Regions from separate parts of the uncultured Virgibacillus sp. genome, predicted to be linked through region 1. Evidence: riboswitches for the same ligand, from Rfam matches in the RefSeq annotation. Region 1 holds a riboswitch; each other region holds the start of a gene.
The links. A riboswitch is a leader RNA that binds a small molecule or an ion and turns the genes downstream of it on or off. The one in region 1 is predicted to bind S-adenosylmethionine.
Positions count from the first base shown of each region.

Region 2: it holds a riboswitch for S-adenosylmethionine, as region 1 does, so the genes downstream of both, Q1A47_RS15875 (5-methyltetrahydropteroyltriglutamate--homocysteine S-methyltransferase) here and Q1A47_RS09620 (phosphoadenylyl-sulfate reductase) in region 1, are expected to answer to the same signal.
Region 3: it holds a riboswitch for S-adenosylmethionine, as region 1 does, so the genes downstream of both, Q1A47_RS06420 (YezD family protein) here and Q1A47_RS09620 (phosphoadenylyl-sulfate reductase) in region 1, are expected to answer to the same signal.

Region 1 is NZ_CANMAB010000034.1:26,835-32,604, forward strand. It holds gene cysI (assimilatory sulfite reductase (NADPH) hemoprotein subunit) at 1-1,170, opposite strand, end outside; gene Q1A47_RS09615 (assimilatory sulfite reductase (NADPH) flavoprotein subunit) at 1,261-3,093, opposite strand; gene Q1A47_RS09620 (phosphoadenylyl-sulfate reductase) at 3,206-3,943, opposite strand; SAM riboswitch class I at 4,096-4,198, opposite strand; gene Q1A47_RS09625 (multidrug efflux SMR transporter) at 4,404-4,718, opposite strand; gene Q1A47_RS09630 (multidrug efflux SMR transporter) at 4,718-5,068, opposite strand; gene Q1A47_RS09635 (TetR family transcriptional regulator) at 5,456-5,770, opposite strand, start outside.
Region 2 is NZ_CANMAB010000086.1:4,917-10,686, reverse strand. It holds gene Q1A47_RS15890 (alpha-glucosidase) at 1-741, shown strand, start outside; gene Q1A47_RS15885 (hypothetical protein) at 724-861, opposite strand; gene Q1A47_RS15880 (Na+/H+ antiporter NhaC family protein) at 1,048-2,460, opposite strand; SAM riboswitch class I at 2,751-2,855, shown strand; gene Q1A47_RS15875 (5-methyltetrahydropteroyltriglutamate--homocysteine S-methyltransferase) at 3,225-4,337, shown strand; gene Q1A47_RS15870 (XRE family transcriptional regulator) at 4,676-5,242, shown strand; gene Q1A47_RS15865 (helix-turn-helix domain-containing protein) at 5,407-5,770, opposite strand, start outside.
Region 3 is NZ_CANMAB010000019.1:13,034-18,803, reverse strand. It holds gene Q1A47_RS06425 (glycoside hydrolase family 13 protein) at 1-1,680, shown strand, start outside; SAM riboswitch class I at 1,754-1,870, shown strand; gene Q1A47_RS06420 (YezD family protein) at 1,965-2,126, shown strand; gene Q1A47_RS06415 (bifunctional homocysteine S-methyltransferase/methylenetetrahydrofolate reductase) at 2,353-4,203, shown strand; gene metE (5-methyltetrahydropteroyltriglutamate--homocysteine S-methyltransferase) at 4,233-5,770, shown strand, end outside.

The sequences.
Region 1 (5,770 bases):
AAAATCACCCGTATGCACCTTTGCGATTTCCCTCAGTCCTGTCCTTAATGGATAATCCTCTGTATCCTTTACACGGCCATTTTGAATAAATAATGTGAAGTGCCATTTGCCGTTTCCCTCCACCCAGCCATAGCTATCCCCATTATTTTCAAACTGATAATTTCTCGTTTCCTCCAATTCCCAGCCTAATCGTTCATGTAACGTTTGCTTTAGCCAATCAATACCTCTTGCATCGATCGTGTATTTAAATCTTGCATTCTTACGGTTGGATCGATTTCCATAGTCACGTTGAATTGTAACAATTTCCTCTGCTACAGCAATTACTTGATCTGGTGTACAGAAGCCAATCACCCGCCCTAATTGCGGATACGTATCGGTATTTCCGTGCGTCATTCCCATACCGCCACCAACAGAAACATTAAACCCCACCAGTTTACCTGCCTCTTGAATAGCAATAAAGCCAAGGTCTTGAGAGAATACATCAATATCATTTGATGGTGGTACAGCAATGCCAATCTTGAATTTTCTTGGCAAATACGTTGTTCCATAGATTGGTTCTATTTCCGTTTCATCTCGCGAATCAACTACTTTTTCTTTATCTAGCCAAATCTCATGATATGCTCCGGTTCTTGGTGAGAGGCGGTCACTAATTTTTTGTGCCCACGTTTGAACCTCTGCATGGACCGCCGATTGATATGAATTGGTATTGCACATTACATTTCGATTTACATCACCACATGCTGCTAAAGTATCCATAAGTGTATGGTTAATCTCTTTTATCGTATTTTTCAAATTCCATTTCAAGATGCCATGTAATTGAAATGCTTGCCTTGTGGTTAGACGAATCGTTCCATTTGCATAATTGTCAGCAAGTTCATCCATCACCAGCCATTGCTTAGGGCTGGCAATTCCTCCTGGAACACGCACTCGCAGCATAAATTGATAGGCAGGCTCTAATTTTTGACGTCTCCGTTCATCCCGTAGATCACGATCATCCTGTTGATAACTCCCGTGAAACTTCAGCACTTTATTATCATCATCCGAAATAGCTCCTGTTATTGGGTCTGCAAGTCCTTCCGTTATTGTACCTCGTAGAAATTTACTTTCTTTTTTAATTCGCTCCATATCATCCAATGTGGTCTCATGTAGTGAGTCCTTTCCCTTTGCCATTCGTTAAACTCCCTCCATTCCTTAATCTTCACGTGTAATAGCACCAAGCATGTATCCTAAATAACATGCCTATTTAACCAACAAGAGCCATTAATACACATCTCGCTGGTAGCGTTTCTGCTGACGCATTTGCTGCAAATACGATTCAGCCTCCTCCGCAGTCATGTCTCCCTCCTGCCTTAAAATCGTAAGTATTGTTTGCTGGACGTCTTTTGCCATATGCTTTTCGTCTCCACACACGTAAACAGCAGCGCCTGCTTTTAACCATTCATAAAAATCCTTACTTTTTTCAAGCATCTTGTGTTGTACATATACTTTTTGATCGGTATCCCGTGAGAATGCCACATCCATTCTCGATAGCACACCAGATTTTAACCACTTTTGCCAATCCACTTGATAAAGGAAATCACAGGAGAAATGCTGTTCTCCAAAGAAGAGCCATGTTTGTTGCTCCGCTTCGGTTTCCTCTAGTTCCTCCAGATAAGAGCGAAATGGTGCAACCCCGGTACCAGGACCAATCATAATCACCCTCGTTTCCGGGTCATCAGGAAATTGAAAATTAGCGTTTTGATGGATATACACTGGCAATTTCTCACCGACTTCCACTCGTGTGGCTACTTGACTGGAGCAGACGCCCGCACGTTCACGCCCATGAGCAAAATAATTTACCGTACCAACAGTTAGATGAACTTCATCAGGGTTGGCTTCATAGCTGCTGGCAATGGAATAAAGACGAGCAGGTAGCTTCCGTAATATGCTGACAAAATCCTCAGCCAGCAGCTTCTTAGGCGGAAAATCGGTTACTAAATCTAAAACATCCCTTCCCTCAAGATACGACTTTAAATTTTCCTTATTGCTTGCTGTTAATAGATCGGTTAATGCTTCATTAGCAAATAATGTAGCTGCCTTTTCTACTAGTGGCTTCGTTAAAACCGTAATCTCAAAATGGGAAAGTAAAGCTTCTCGTAATGACCTAATTTCCCCCTGTTTATTCACAGATACAGTTTGTTCTGCATCCCAATTCATCGCCTTCATAAGTTGATCGACTAATACGGGGTCATTTTTCGGAAATATCCCTAAGCTATCTCCTGGTTTGAAGGTAAAGCCAGACCCATCAATGGACAATTCTAGATGGCGGGTTTGCTTATTGGAACCGCGACCACTTAAATTAATATTCTCCACAACCTCGGCCATAAATGGATTTGTTCTTGAAAAACCAGGTTGTTCGGAAACGAACGTGCCTGCCGTTTGTTGACCTGCTAGAACGGTATTGTCAACAACTTCAGATGACTGCTTTAAAACCCCGAGTACTCCCGTCATCCACTCAGACGCTTGCTCATCAAAATCCAAATCACAATCTACTCGGTCATATAGCCTCTCTCCACCTAATTCTTCTAGGCGTTTATCAAAGTCTTTTCCTGTTTGACAGAAAAATTCATACGACTCATCACCGAGCGCTAGCACTGCGAAACGCAAATGATCCAATTTAGGTGCTTTTCTGCTGTGAAGAAATTCATAGAAAGAGATCGCATTATCCGGTGGATCACCTTCTCCATGGGTTGCCGTTATAATTAATACATCCTCTGTCTTCTTTAATTTCTTTGGCTTAAAGTCATCAAGCGCGGAGCAAGTTACCAAAAAATTCGCTGCGTCTAGCTTTTCAGCCATCGATTCTGCTAATGAGCGGGCAGTCCCTGTCTCCGATCCATATAATACGGTTACTTCTCTCGGATCTGTGCCAGCATTCGTTGCTTGACTGACGGCTTGGGGGTCTGGATTACCAGATTGGACTTCTTTTGATATAAAAGCTGAAAGGTAACCACTTAGCCAAACCTTTTGATGATCCGTTAAAGTAGGTAACAGGAGATTTAATTGTTCTATTTGTTCGTGATTAAAAGGGCTATTTGTTACATTCAACGACAACACGTTCCACCTCACTATTAAGTTCTTTTTTATACCTATACAATCAAATGCTTAGTATACCAATTAATTTACTAGGAATTAAACGAAATAAAAAAGATGAATACTCAGATCATCACGATTCGCTTTTATTAACCGTGGTATGCAAGCCACATTCCGTTTTCGTTTGCCCCGTCCATCTACCTGCACGTAAATCATCAGAGTCGGCTACTTGGGAGGTACAAGGAATACACCCAATACTTGGATAATTTCTATCATGCAGTTCATTATAGGGCAATTGTTGTTTTTGAATATAATTCCATACATCGTCCCAAGTCCAATAAATTAACGGACATATTTTAATGCTTTTAAATCGTTCATCCCTATTCACAAAGTCTGTTTTACTACGACTTGGTGACTGCTCTCTACGAAGTCCAGATATCCAAGCAGGTACCTTATCTAGTTCTTCTTCAAGAGGCTTGATCTTACGAATGAAACAACATTGATCTGGCTGTCGCTTCCACAAGGCTGAGCCATGCTTTGCTGCCTGTTCTTCCACTGTCAAATCAGGCTGCTTTAAGCGAATCCGCAAATCAGGGTACCTTTTTTTCACTTCATCGATGAAATCATACGTTTCTTGAAAATGTAACCCTGTGTCTAGAAAGACAATCTCTGCATCAGATTTCTCCTTTGCTATTAAATCAATTAGCACCATACCTTCTGCGCCAAAGCTACATGCATAAACGATGGAATCCCCATATTGCTCATATGCCCAACTTAAAATGGTAGAGGCTCCTTTCGTTTCATCCTCAGGGAGAAAATCTTTAAAAGGATCAACAGTAAAATCTTGATATGACAGCATATGACTTGTCACGCATTATCCCTCCTACGTTATTCTTAAAAATAAAGGCGTAAGGTCTAGGCAAATGTACTGGAAATAGGCAGTGAGGCAAACAAAAACATTGCTATGAAAAACTCTTCCTATCCATGTGATAAGAAGAGTAATTTGTACGGTATCTTGCACTCTTCTTATCTATCAGACCATTGTCTGTAGGAATTGGCACAGTGTTAGAATAACCTGCTGCCGAAGCTTCAAAGGGCCTTTTCCCTCCACCTCTCTTGATAAGAATTAAAATCTATGACTGTATTGTTTGATATATTAAATGGTTTTCCAGAAAAAGTCAATGCCTTTTTCCAAAACATGAGAATAGTTTGATATTCATGTTATATACAAAACACAAGCCAGATGTGACAATAAATTTTTTTAGATCATGAAAAGAATCACCTAAATGTGAACGTGCTATTCTCCCAAAAGCATGTGTATTCTAATATGCTTATGATAATGCTTTTAACCCGGTAACTCCAATAATAATCGCAATCAAACTAGCAATTCGATACTTATTCGTGGATTCACCAAAGAAAATCATGTTCATCAATACCGCACCGGCTGTTCCAATGCCAATAAACACAGAATATGCCACACTTACAAGTAAATACGAGAAGGATGCGTATAAAAAGATGAATGAACCACCTAATCCACCAATATAAAGCAGTCCATTTCGTATAGTCTTCTGTTGACTATAGAGACGTAAACCTAAGACACCTAACATTTCAAATACAGATGCACTCGCAATAAATAACCATCCCATTAGGATTGAACCCCCTTTGTCGCTTCAGACTGTTCCGGTTGATCAGAAAGTTTTAAGCCAATTACCCCTAGAACTAGAATCAACATAAAGAACATTTTTCCTACATTTAAACTTCCACCAAATAAGTAAATATCCATGATGGCTGTACCTACTGTTCCCGCAGCAGCAAATATCGCATATACGGTACCTGTTGGTAGATTTTCACAAGCTTTAGACAGGAAATGGAGATCTAAAAGGATAGCTCCTATGATTAGGACCCAATGCCACCAAGCGTTAGCGGTATTAAATCCATAGATCCAGATCAATTCAAAAACACTCGTTAATACAACATATATCCATGATTTATTCATTTCTGTATTTCATCCTTTATCACATGACTGACTTTCAGTCATTATATTTTTAGAAAACCGGAGCAAAATTCGCTCAGTCCTTATCACTACATGCTCAGATTTACGCTTCCTCTAGTAGCTATTATGGAATAATAGCTACTGCTTGCTTGACCACCACTCCGGCTGCCCACTTCCCTTTCCGTGGGGTTTGTCCTTCAGCTAACTTTGCAACGTGTTCTTCTTTGCAAAGTTAGTTGAAGCCGTGCCCGCGGAAAGCGAAGTAATTCGTAGGGGCATTGCCAATATACATCAAACATTTCAAAATAACTACTTGGCTTAACGCAGTCATTGCACTGATTTTATACTTTCTTAACTTATAATAAAAAACTTGGATTACACCAAGTCCAATTACTTACATAATGCATGTAATGCAAATTCTAAGACTTCTCGTTGTTTTTGTTTAGCAGACTCCTCGTCTTGTTGGTCATACAGATAGGATTGTTCAGCGGCCGATTCAATTAGGCCAATTAGTAATTTAGCTGTTCCGTTAATATCAATCGAATCTCGTAATTTACTAGCAGCCTTTGGTTGCTCAAGAAATTCTTGCATCCAGGCATAATAAGGCTCATAGATTTTTTCCCACTCACTCAAATAGTCACTTGAGGCTAATCCAGCAAAAATCAGCGCAAATATTTCCCGATATTCCTTTGTCAGGTCAAATAT
Region 2 (5,770 bases), on a different contig from region 1:
GAGGGAGTCGGCTGGAATGCATTATTCCTCGAAAACCATGATCAGACTCGTTCCGTTTCGAGTTGGGGGAATGATGATGAATATTGGAAGGTTTCGGCAAAGGGATTAGCTACGCTATATTTTCTTATGCAGGGTACACCATTTATTTATCAGGGACAGGAAATAGGGATGACAAATGTTCAATTTCCAGCGATTGAAGATTATAACGATGTGGCTATGAAAAATCTGTATGCTGAAGAAATTGAAAAAGGCACAAGTCATCAAGAAATCATGGAGATCATTTGGGAAAAAGGAAGAGATAATTCGAGAACGCCTATGCAGTGGAATGGCAAGGAAAATGCTGGTTTTACAACAGGACAACCTTGGATGAAGGTCAATCCGAATTATAGAAGAATCAATGTTTCCGATCAACTGGCTGATCCAACATCCATTTACCATTATTACAAACAATTGATACACATTAGGAAGCAATATTCTGCATTTATTTATGGAAGTTACAACCTGGTCTTAGCAGATCATGATCAGGTGTATGGCTATACCAGAACGGATGGAGATCAGCAAATGTTAATTCTTGTGAATTTATTTGAAGAAGAAGCTGATGTCAACGTGACAGAAACTCTGATAGTTTCATCAGCAAAGTTGTTAATCAGCAATTACGATGTAGAGAACGAAGAGCAACTGAAGAATATGGTTTTAAAACCATATGAAGCAAGAGTTTATCGCCTATATAATTGGCAGTAATATCTCCACTTCAAGCAATAAAGTGAAAACAATATGAATAAGTGAGTGATCGACTGCCACTGCCAGTAAATGTCCGAATGGTTCAAAGGGATTTAGGTCATATCTTTGTGGTACTAACATCAGTGGAGGAACAAAAATCCCCCATTTTACTTTATACGTCTTTCAGTAAGTAACATCACCCTCTAAACCATTCAGCAAACGATTCATCAACTCGGTGATCAAGGAGACTTTGACGTTTCTTCTCAGGAAGGAGACTTGCCTCCATCTATACAATAGGTTGTGGCCAGTCTCCTCTTCCTTTTCCTATTAAATAAAATATGCTACTACTAAGTACAAAGCTGCTGCAATACCTACGCCTATGGATACAATTTTTAATTTATACTGTGCATATTCGACAAGAGGAACTTCTAGAATAGATGCCGTTGTAATGGTAGTGTCGCCTAGCGGAGAGGTCATTGCTCCAAATGAACCGCTTGCAAATACGGCACCAACTGTCATCGGTAATGAAGCTCCTGTTGAAGTTGCCAGAGCAATCCCCAGTGGCATAAATATCCCCCATGTTCCAAAGGATGAACCTAGGAAATAGCTGACAGCTGAACCTACTAAAAAAACAATAGCTGGAATAGTAAATGCAGGAAGAAAACTGCCAATTGTCGCCTCGATAAATTTGGAAAACCCAAGGTCTTCTGCAACAAAAGATAAGGACCATACTAGTACCAGAAGAATAATTGCCTCCATGAGTTGGTTTCCACCATCATAAAAGTGGTAAATGGTTTCACTTAGTTTTTGGTCCCTTAACATATAGAAAATAAACGTGATGATGAGTGTAATAAATACGGCAAGTAAGATAACAAAGGTAGCATCCGCTTTTGCAAAGGCATTAAATATTCCGGTAGCTCCTTTTTCTACGCCGTTTTGCCATAATAAAAATAAGGTTAGACCAAGCAATAAAAACAAAGGAACAATTAAATTCCAAGGCTGCGCTTTCACCATGGATAGCTCTTTTTTAATTCCTATGCGGTGATGTTCATCTGTCTGTTGCATGTTTTGATCTTTGTTGGTTTGCTTTTTGCTGGGCTTGGACCAGAATGTCCTAATTAGTCCAATGATCAGCATTACAATTGCAAAAAAGTTAAATGGAATACTGTACAAAAATACTTGATAGGCATCTGCTTCCAGATTATGTTTTTGAATTCCCCCTTCAATAAGGGAAACCATGAAACCGACGAAAGCAGTGGCAGCTGGTAATAATACGATAACGGAACTGGTGGATACATCCATCGTGAACCCTACTTTCCAGTGAGACATGTTCACCTTTTTAAGTAAGGATTTTACCACGGGTCCAATCATCATTATTCGAAACATCGGCATCATAAATGTAAAAGGTAGGGTCAACCAGATGACAACTAGAAGTCCTCGTTCGGATTGAATTTTGTCACCAACCCACTCAGAAAATCCTTTAACTCCTCCAGAAATTTGCATCATACCAATCAATCCGCCAAATAAATATAAAAAGGCGATAATATTAATATTCCCTGGATCTGCCAATGTCGTTATGAGATAGTTTACGGCTTCTTTTGTTCCGTTTAATACGCTGAATTCTAACAGAAAAGCACCTACAAGGAGTCCCAGCACTAGTCCAGGAAGAAGTCTTTTTTGCCATATAGCTAAAGCAATAACAATAGTAAAGGGAATGAGGGAGAACCAGGTGTGATCCATCGTACAGCCTCCTCTAAATGGATGGTTTGATATCTAGTATAAGGTTGAAAAAATGAATAAAAGCTATAATTACCATTTGTAAAAAGTCGATTTTTCATACGTAGCTTTTGCAGAAAGACATAATCACTACATGCTTCCTCATAATAGGTGAATCTGTTGATTATTAGATGTCAATAAAGCTATTAGAAAGGGTGAAATGGACAGCAGTTATTAAATAGTGTGAGGAATCTTTTGCTATTTTTTAATAGAATTGCTATGATAGTTTTAATTATTTAAATAATTACATAATATTCTTATCTAGAGAGGTCGAGGGACTAGCCTGAAGACACCTCAGCAACCTGTTTTATAAATAAGGTGCTACTTCTAGCAAGTTTTATAAACTTGAAAGATGAGAAGGTGACGATGTATGTATACAAAAGAGCCCTTCTTAGCAGAAGGGTTCTTTTTAACGAGGCTGAGGCAAAACACACTTATTTACTCAAAATACGAATAATCATGTTATCAATAGGAGTATCATTCCAGCATCGTGAAATATACTCGCTTTCCGCGGGAACGGTCTCAGCTAACTTGGTAAGGAAAACGCTTTTTCTAGTGGATCTTCGGACTCGTGGTGTTACGGCCGGAGTCTCGCTTATTTCAGGTGCTAAATGAATGATTCTGATCAATACGAACGATAATTAATTTTCAACCAATCATTGTTCGTTTTTAATTGTTTCTTCATTCTTTTGTCTCAGCCTTTTTATAACTATAAAGGAGTGGATACATTGACAACAGCAGTAGAACGAATAGCACCTTTCAAAGGAGATCATGTAGGTAGCTTTCTAAGAACAGATCGTATCAAGCACGCGAGATCTCAATATGCTAAAGGAGAAATTAGTGAAAAACAACGAAGAGCAATTGAAGATGCAGAAATTATTAAGCTAGTAGAGAAACAAAAGGCAGCTGGGCTAATGGCTATAACCGATGGAGAACTTCGGCGTTCTTGGTGGCATTTCGACTTTTTAGAGAATTTAAGTGGTGTTGAGGGATTTGAGCCAAATAATGGCTTGAAATTTGCTGGAATTGAGACAAAAAAGCATTCCATTCATGTTACTGGAAAGGTGGAGTTTAATAAAGAGCATCCATTTCTCGCAGATTTTAAGTTTCTGAATGAAGTGGTAGGGAACCGTCATGTTGCCAAACAGACGATCCCAAGTCCGAACATGTTACTCGTTCGTGCTGGATTTGATACAGATATTTATCAAACAATCGAAGACCTTGTTCCAGATGTGATTATGGCTTATCAACAAGCAATTCAGGCATTTTATGATGCAGGTTGTCGTTACCTTCAGTTAGATGACACATCATGGGCATCCTTTCTATCAGAAGAAGGGATTTCCTCACTGCAAGCAAAGGGCATGAATCCAGAAAAACTAAGGGATATTTGCAAACGTGTGATTAATGAATCGATTGCTGAAAGGCCTAAAGATTTACTTATCACCATGCATATTTGTCGAGGCAATTATCGTTCCCATTATTTCAGTACAGGTTCTTATGATGCTGTTTCTGAAACCATTTTCGCTGGGTTGAATGTGGACGGGCTTTTCCTTGAATTTGATGACGAGCGATCTGGAGGTTTCGAGCCTTTATCCTATGTGAACAGAGATGATCTTTGTGTAGTCTTAGGATTAGTTACTTCTAAGTTCCCAGAGCTGGAAGATAAAGATGTTATTAAGAAACGTATTGCTGAAGCTGCTAACTACCTTCCGTATGAACAGCTCTGTCTTAGTCCGCAATGCGGTTTCGCTTCTACAGAAGAAGGTAATCTGATAACAGAAGAAGAGCAATGGAATAAGGTTAGACATGTAGTAGATATCGCTAAGGATGTGTGGAAGTAAGAAAGCATATTAGTAGCCGCTTATATTAAACCATTTTGAATGAATGAAGATAAAGTAACTCCGAATTACCTTTCGAGCATATCAGTATATTCGGAATGTAGTTGGGTGCTTTATCATTCATTTTTTTAAATGGTGATGTTACCTAACGAAAGGAAGGGTGCTTTGACCCGTTAATATTAGCAAAGTAAACAGAACTAGCTAAAAAAACAGCACACTCTGCTTGTATGTGATTAAATCTATAGGCAGTGATTATCTGTATGTTCGGATTGACGATAGTTTCGTTCTATTCTATCATTAAAGAAGTTTATAGAACGTGTGACCACTAGCGGAAGGAGAGAATTGCAATAAATCTTAATAATATAGGTAAGAAAATTAAGCAAATGCGCTTGCGTATGAAAAAAACACAACAGCAGGTAGCGGAAGCATGTGGAATCTCCAAAAGCCTTTTATCTAAAATTGAAAATGGACAGACAGCTTCAGCAATTGCCACTTTATCCAAAATTAGTGAAGAATTAGAAGTACCACTAACCTGGATTTTGGATGATCATGATGATCGAGATCTTGTTTTACTCCCTCATACAGAACGGCAATTTAAAGTAGGTGATGAGAATATGGGTTACTCCTATGAATTGCTGGCAAATCGTTCGCGGTTTACAGGAATTGAACCTACTATTGTTCATGTAACTCCTCGGGATATGAATGTCCGCGAAGAGACCTATACGCACTCCCAAGATGAGTTTATTTATATTTTAGAGGGAGCTATCCATTTACTTTATGAAGATGAGAAGCATTACATGGAAAAAGGAGATAGTGCTTTTTTTAAAGGAAATAAGTCACATTTATTTATTCCCGTTAATAATGAACCAGCGAGGGTACTAACAGTGTTTATCGATAATCATTTGTAATCAGACAAGGAGCTGTCCCAAAAGACAGCCTCCTCTTGAGCAACTGATTTGGCTGACCGACTCCTGTGGATGAATCCAATTATTTTAGGCTTTACACGGCAGCCACCCCAACAGGAGTATTCAAAGGTCTAGATTGCTGTATCAACATGTACTTTATGGAATATCTATTCTCTGGAAGAAATACATAGGAACTTTATTGGTTTGTCCGTATAATTATACCAATTATGTGGTGTTGAAGAATCTAAGAATATACAATCATATGGTTGTAAAATGGCTTCCTCATAATCAACTTCAATGGTAAGCGTGCCTTCTAACACATATAGAAACTCCTGTCCTTTGTGTGAAAAATTATTGCCTCGATTATCTCCTGGGTTAAGAATGATAAGATTCGGAACAAAAAGTGGGTTCTCCATTCCTCCGGTTAAATCCTTATAAATAAATCGATTTTCAGTTAAGTTTGCCATATCAACAATATTTCTTGTGATTGCTGATCGTGAGTTATCCATAGATGATGAGAAGAAATAACTT
Region 3 (5,770 bases), on a different contig from region 1:
AGTGATATACAATCCATTGATCTTATCCATGGTGATCCTTATGATTGGATAGATGGTCAATGGCAGACAACCATAAAACCGATGGAAAAATCAGGCTCTACTCATTTCCATGATTTTTGGTTTACACAAGTAAAACCTACATTCCGAAGAATGCGTTATGCTTTCATTTGTTCTGACGATGAAGAATCCTATATTTACAGTGAGGGAGGATTTTTTACACATCCTCCTAAAGACATAGCTCATTATTTTTGTTTTCCATACTTGAACAAAACAGATGTTTTCAACCCACCTGACTGGGTTAAGAAAACAATATGGTACCAGATATTCCCTGAACGTTTTGCAAATGATAATGAGAAATTAAATCCTAAGGGAAGTTTACCTTGGAATTCAACCTGCCCTAGCCCCACTAATTTTTTTGGAGGAGATTTCCAAGGAATAATTAACCACCTTGACTATTTAGAAGCATTAGGAATTAATGGAATATACTTGACACCGATTTTTAAAGCGCACTCAAATCATAAGTACGATACGATAGATTACATGGAAATTGATCCACAATTTGGAGACAAGAAGCTGTTTCGTGAATTGGTTAAAAAATGTCATCAGCGGGGCATAAAAATAATGCTCGATGCTGTCTTTAATCATAGTGGATTTTACTTTCCTCCGTTCCAGGATGTACTAGAAAAACAGGAGCAATCAAGTTATACGGATTGGTTTCATATAAAAGATTTTCCTATCCGTACGGAACCAGTACCAAATTACGATACGTTTGCTTTTGTATCGACAATGCCCAAATTAAATACAGAAAACGCTGCAGTACGAAATTATTTATTACAAGTGGCTCGTTATTGGATAAAGGAATTCGACATTGATGGCTGGCGCTTAGACGTTGCTAATGAAATTGACCATTCTTTCTGGAGAGACTTCCGTCGTACAGTTAAAGAGGCCAAACCAGATGCCTATATTTTAGGTGAGATTTGGCATGATTCAATGCCTTGGCTACATGGAGACCAATTTGATGCAGTTATGAATTATCCATTTACAAACAGTGTCATTGATTTTTTTGGCAAAAATGAAATAAAAGCATCTGACTTTACAGCGTCAATTTCAACATTACTGCATATGTACCCACGAAATATTAATGAAGTAGCCTTTAATCTCTTGGATAGTCATGACACGCCTCGCGTGTTAACATTAGCAAATGGTAATGTAGAAAAAGTAAAATTAATGTATTTATTTCAACTATCATTTGCGGGAACACCCTGCATTTATTACGGTGATGAAATTGGCATGCAAGGTGGTGAAGATCCTGGATGTCGCTCATGTATGGAATGGAACACCAACAGGCAAAATCTTGAACTATTTCAATTCATTCAAACACTCATCACATTGCGAAAAACAGATCCCCTTTTTGGCAATTATGGTAATTTCAGATTTATTTATGATGATAATGAAGCAAATCTTATTTGCTATGAAAAAAGGAATATAAATAGGTGCCTAGTTTTTATTTTACACGCAGGAAAAATGAAAACAAAGCTTAGCATCCATTCTATCATGGACGAGACTAAATCTATTAGTGAATGGTTCCTATCAAAACAAGGAATGATCAGGAAAGCATTGGATTCTAAAACCGATCCATTAATAATACAGCCACTTAGCTATCGTATTTTTGAAATGTAATAATTTTTTAAAATTTTCTCTTGACAGTCTATTTACTTTCTAAGATAATGAGTACAATCAAAACTTCATAATTTACCTATCGAGAGTCAGGGGAGGAAACTGGTCCATTGATCCTGCGGCAACCATACTCATTCAAAAAGAGTAATACGGTGCTAAATCCAGCAAACGAAAGTTGTTTGAAAGATGGGAACTGTAATGTATAAGCCAATCAAACCTCTTTCAATCTGAAAAGAGGTTTTTATTTTTTTCTCTAACTATTTTGGTGATTTAAAAGGAGGGATCAGATGGCACAGATCGATGATACGAAAATAAACGATATTATTTCAGCAATTCAAAGGGTCGAGTTTGGATCATTAGTAATTACGGTTCATGAAGGAGAGGTTACACAAATTGACACAACGGAGAAAAAACGCTATCCATTAAAACCAAAAGTAAAGAGAAAGTGATAGGAAAATAATTCTTTCACTTCTTTCATTATTACTCCACTTTGTTCGTATGTTGCGCTTATTGGAACACCAATGGCCATATTTGCAAAGTCGAAGTAAAGCTACTTAAATAACTTTCGCTTATGCTGATTAGACGACTAAAGGCACCCACTTGAAGAAGAATATATTCTTCGTATTAGTAGGGTGTCTTTTTTTAAATAAAAATTGGAAAGGAGTGTGATGAGAGATGGATTTATTAACTGAATTAGATAGAAGAATCCTTATTGGTGATGGTGCAATGGGGTCTTTACTTTATTCCTATGGAGTGGATCACTGCTTTGAAGAATTAAATCTTACATTAGAAGAACAAATTGCACAAATTCACCAAGCATATATTCATGCTGGTGCTGATTTAATTCAAACAAATACGTATGGTGCCAATTATATTAAGCTCGCCAGATATGGATTAGAGGATCAAGTAAAAAAAATCAATACAGCCGCTATAAAAATAGCAAAGCAAACGGCTAGTGAGGATGTATTTGTGCTTGGAACGATTGGTGGTATACATGGTACACAAACACTTCAAGCCACGAATGATGAAATTAAGAGAAGCTTTAGAGAACAGTTATATTGTTTACTATTGGAGGGGGTAGACGGTCTAATCTTAGAAACCTACTACGATCTAGAAGAGTTGACAACTGTACTTGAAATAGCTAGAGAAGAGACAGCGCTACCAATTATAGCGAATGTATCCATGCATGAGGCAGGTATACTACAAAACGGCATCCCTTTACCAGAGGCATTACAACGGTTACAAAACACAGGAGCAGATATTGTCGGAATTAATTGCCGCTTAGGTCCATTTCATATGCTTGATTCTTTAAAGGAGGTCCCTTTACTAGAAAGGTCATTTCTTGCAGCTTATCCAAATGCTAGTCTTCCTGCATATCGTGACGGAAAACTTATCTATGAAAATGAGCCAGATTATTTTAAAAGCTGTGCCAAAGATTTTCGTAATGAAGGGGTAAGGCTTCTTGGAGGATGTTGTGGAACAACTCCCGCCCATATTCAAGCAATTGCAGAGGGCGTTAAAGATTTAGAGCCGTTACAGGAAAAAGAAGTAATTCCTAAAGCAGAACCGATTGAAATTCGTAATAGTCCAATAGATAAAGAGCCCCGCTTAATAGATATGGTAAAGCAAAGACATTCTATTATCGTTGAATTCGACGCACCGAAACACTTAGATACGGAGGAGTATTTGGAAGGGATTAGAGCTTTAGATAAAGCAGGTATTGATGCAATTACACTTGCTGACAATTCATTGGCAACACCTAGAATCAGCAATATAGCAATCGCTGCAAAAATCAAACAGGAAATCGGTATCAAACCACTCGTGCATTTAACTTGTAGAGATCGCAATTTAATCGGATTGCAATCACATCTAATGGGATTACATGCACTTGAGATCAATGAAATCCTAGCCATTACTGGAGACCCTACTAAAATAGGAGATTTCCCTGGGGCAACATCGGTTTTCGACCTAACATCACTTGACTTAATTAAACTCATAAAACAATTTAATCAAGGTTTGTCATTCTCTGGTAAATCACTTAGACAACCTACTAAGTTTCAAGTTGGTGCGGCCTTTAATCCCAATGTTGCAAGACTAGATAAAGCTGTTAAGAGAATGGAAAGAAAAATAGATCGAGGTGCTGATTACTTTCTAACACAACCAATATACAGTAAAGAAAAAATTATCGAGCTTGCCGAAGAAACACATCATATAGATAAGCCAATATATGTAGGCATTATGCCATTGACATCAACCAAAAATGCAGAATTCCTGCACAATGAAGTACCAGGAATTAAAATGCCAGAAATTATTCGGCAACGAATGAAAAACGTAGCAGTAGATAAGCAACAGTCCATCAAGCAAGGAATTGAGATTGCAAAGGAATTGCTTGATACTGCGCTAACACATTTCCAAGGCATCTATTTAGTAACCCCATTTATGCGTTATGACATCAGTATACAATTAGTAAACTATATCCATAAATCTTTAGAGATAAACCATTCATCAATGATGAAACGAATATAACCAAAATACAAATTACAGGAGGAAAAAGAATGACATTTACTGCAATTAGCTCTAACTTAGGTTACCCAAGAATTGGAGAAAAAAGAGAATGGAAACGAGCGCTGGAAAGCTTTTGGAAGGAAGAAATTACAAAAGAACAATTAATTAAAGAAACAGATAAAATCAGGTTAAAAAATTTGAAAAAGCAACAGGAGCTTGGCATTGATCTAATACCAGTTGGTGACTTCTCTTTCTATGATCATGTGCTTGACACATCAGCAATGTTCGGTGTTATTCCAGAACGTTTTTCTTACAATGGTGGAAAGGTTGATTTAGAAACCTATTTTGCTATTGCCCGTGGAACTAAAGATGCTGTTGCTTCAGAAATCACCAAGTGGTTTAATACGAACTATCATTATATTGTTCCCGAATTGGAACATGCACAGCCTATACTAACAGAAAATCGTCCACTTGCTTTTTATAAGGAAGCAAAAGAAGAATTAGGTATCGACGGTAAACCTGTAATCTTAGGCCCAATCACATATTTAAGCTTAGCAAAGGGGTATAAAGAGGAAGAATTCGATGAATTACTGGATGTGTTTGTTCCATTGTATCTGCAAATATTGGAGGAATTAGAATCAGCAGGAGCTACATGGGTCCAGATAGACGAGCCTATCTTTGGAACCAAATTAGATGATGCAGTGATTCAAAAAGCAAAAAAAGTCTATACGCAATTCTGCGAAGCAGCACCAAAACTAAAACTCATTTTACAGACATACTTTGAACATGTGATCAATTATGAATCTATTATTGAATTCCCTGTTGCAGCAATCGGTCTTGACTTTGTTCATGGTGATAGCTTACAACTAATTAAGCAGTTTGGTTTTCCTAAAGATAAAGTATTAGCTGCTGGTATTATTAATGGTCGAAACGTTTGGCAAGAAAACATAGCAGATAAGCTTTCTATTATTGAAGAAATAAAATCAATTACGACTATTCAAGATATTATTTTACAGCCTTCCTCTTCCTTATTACATGTACCGGTAACGAAAAAGCTAGAAGTGGATTTAAATCCAGATATAAAAGCTGGCTTATCCTTTGCTGACGAAAAGCTTGAAGACATTACTACACTTACAAAGGGCTGCAACGATGGAGAGCATAGTATTGCCACTAAAATAAAAACGAACCAAGAACAGCTTGCGCGCTTTAATAGTTCAGCATTGCGAACAAATGACCAAGTTAGAAAAGAGCTTCAGAGCCTAGATACTTCCGATGCAAAGCGGCCATTACCGTTCAATCAGAGGATTAAAAAGCAGCAACACGAATTAAAACTTCCATTATTACCAACGACGACAATTGGGAGCTTACCACAAACCCCAGTAGTAAGAAAAACAAGAACAAAGTGGCGCAAAGGGGAAATATCTAATGAAAAATACGAGCAATTTATAAAAGATAACATCGATAAATGGATTACTATTCAAGAGGAGCTTGAGCTTGACGTTCTAGTTCATGGCGAGTTTGAACGAACTGACATGGTTGAATACTTTGGTGAAAAACTAAATGGTTTTGAGGTCACAGCATTTGGTTG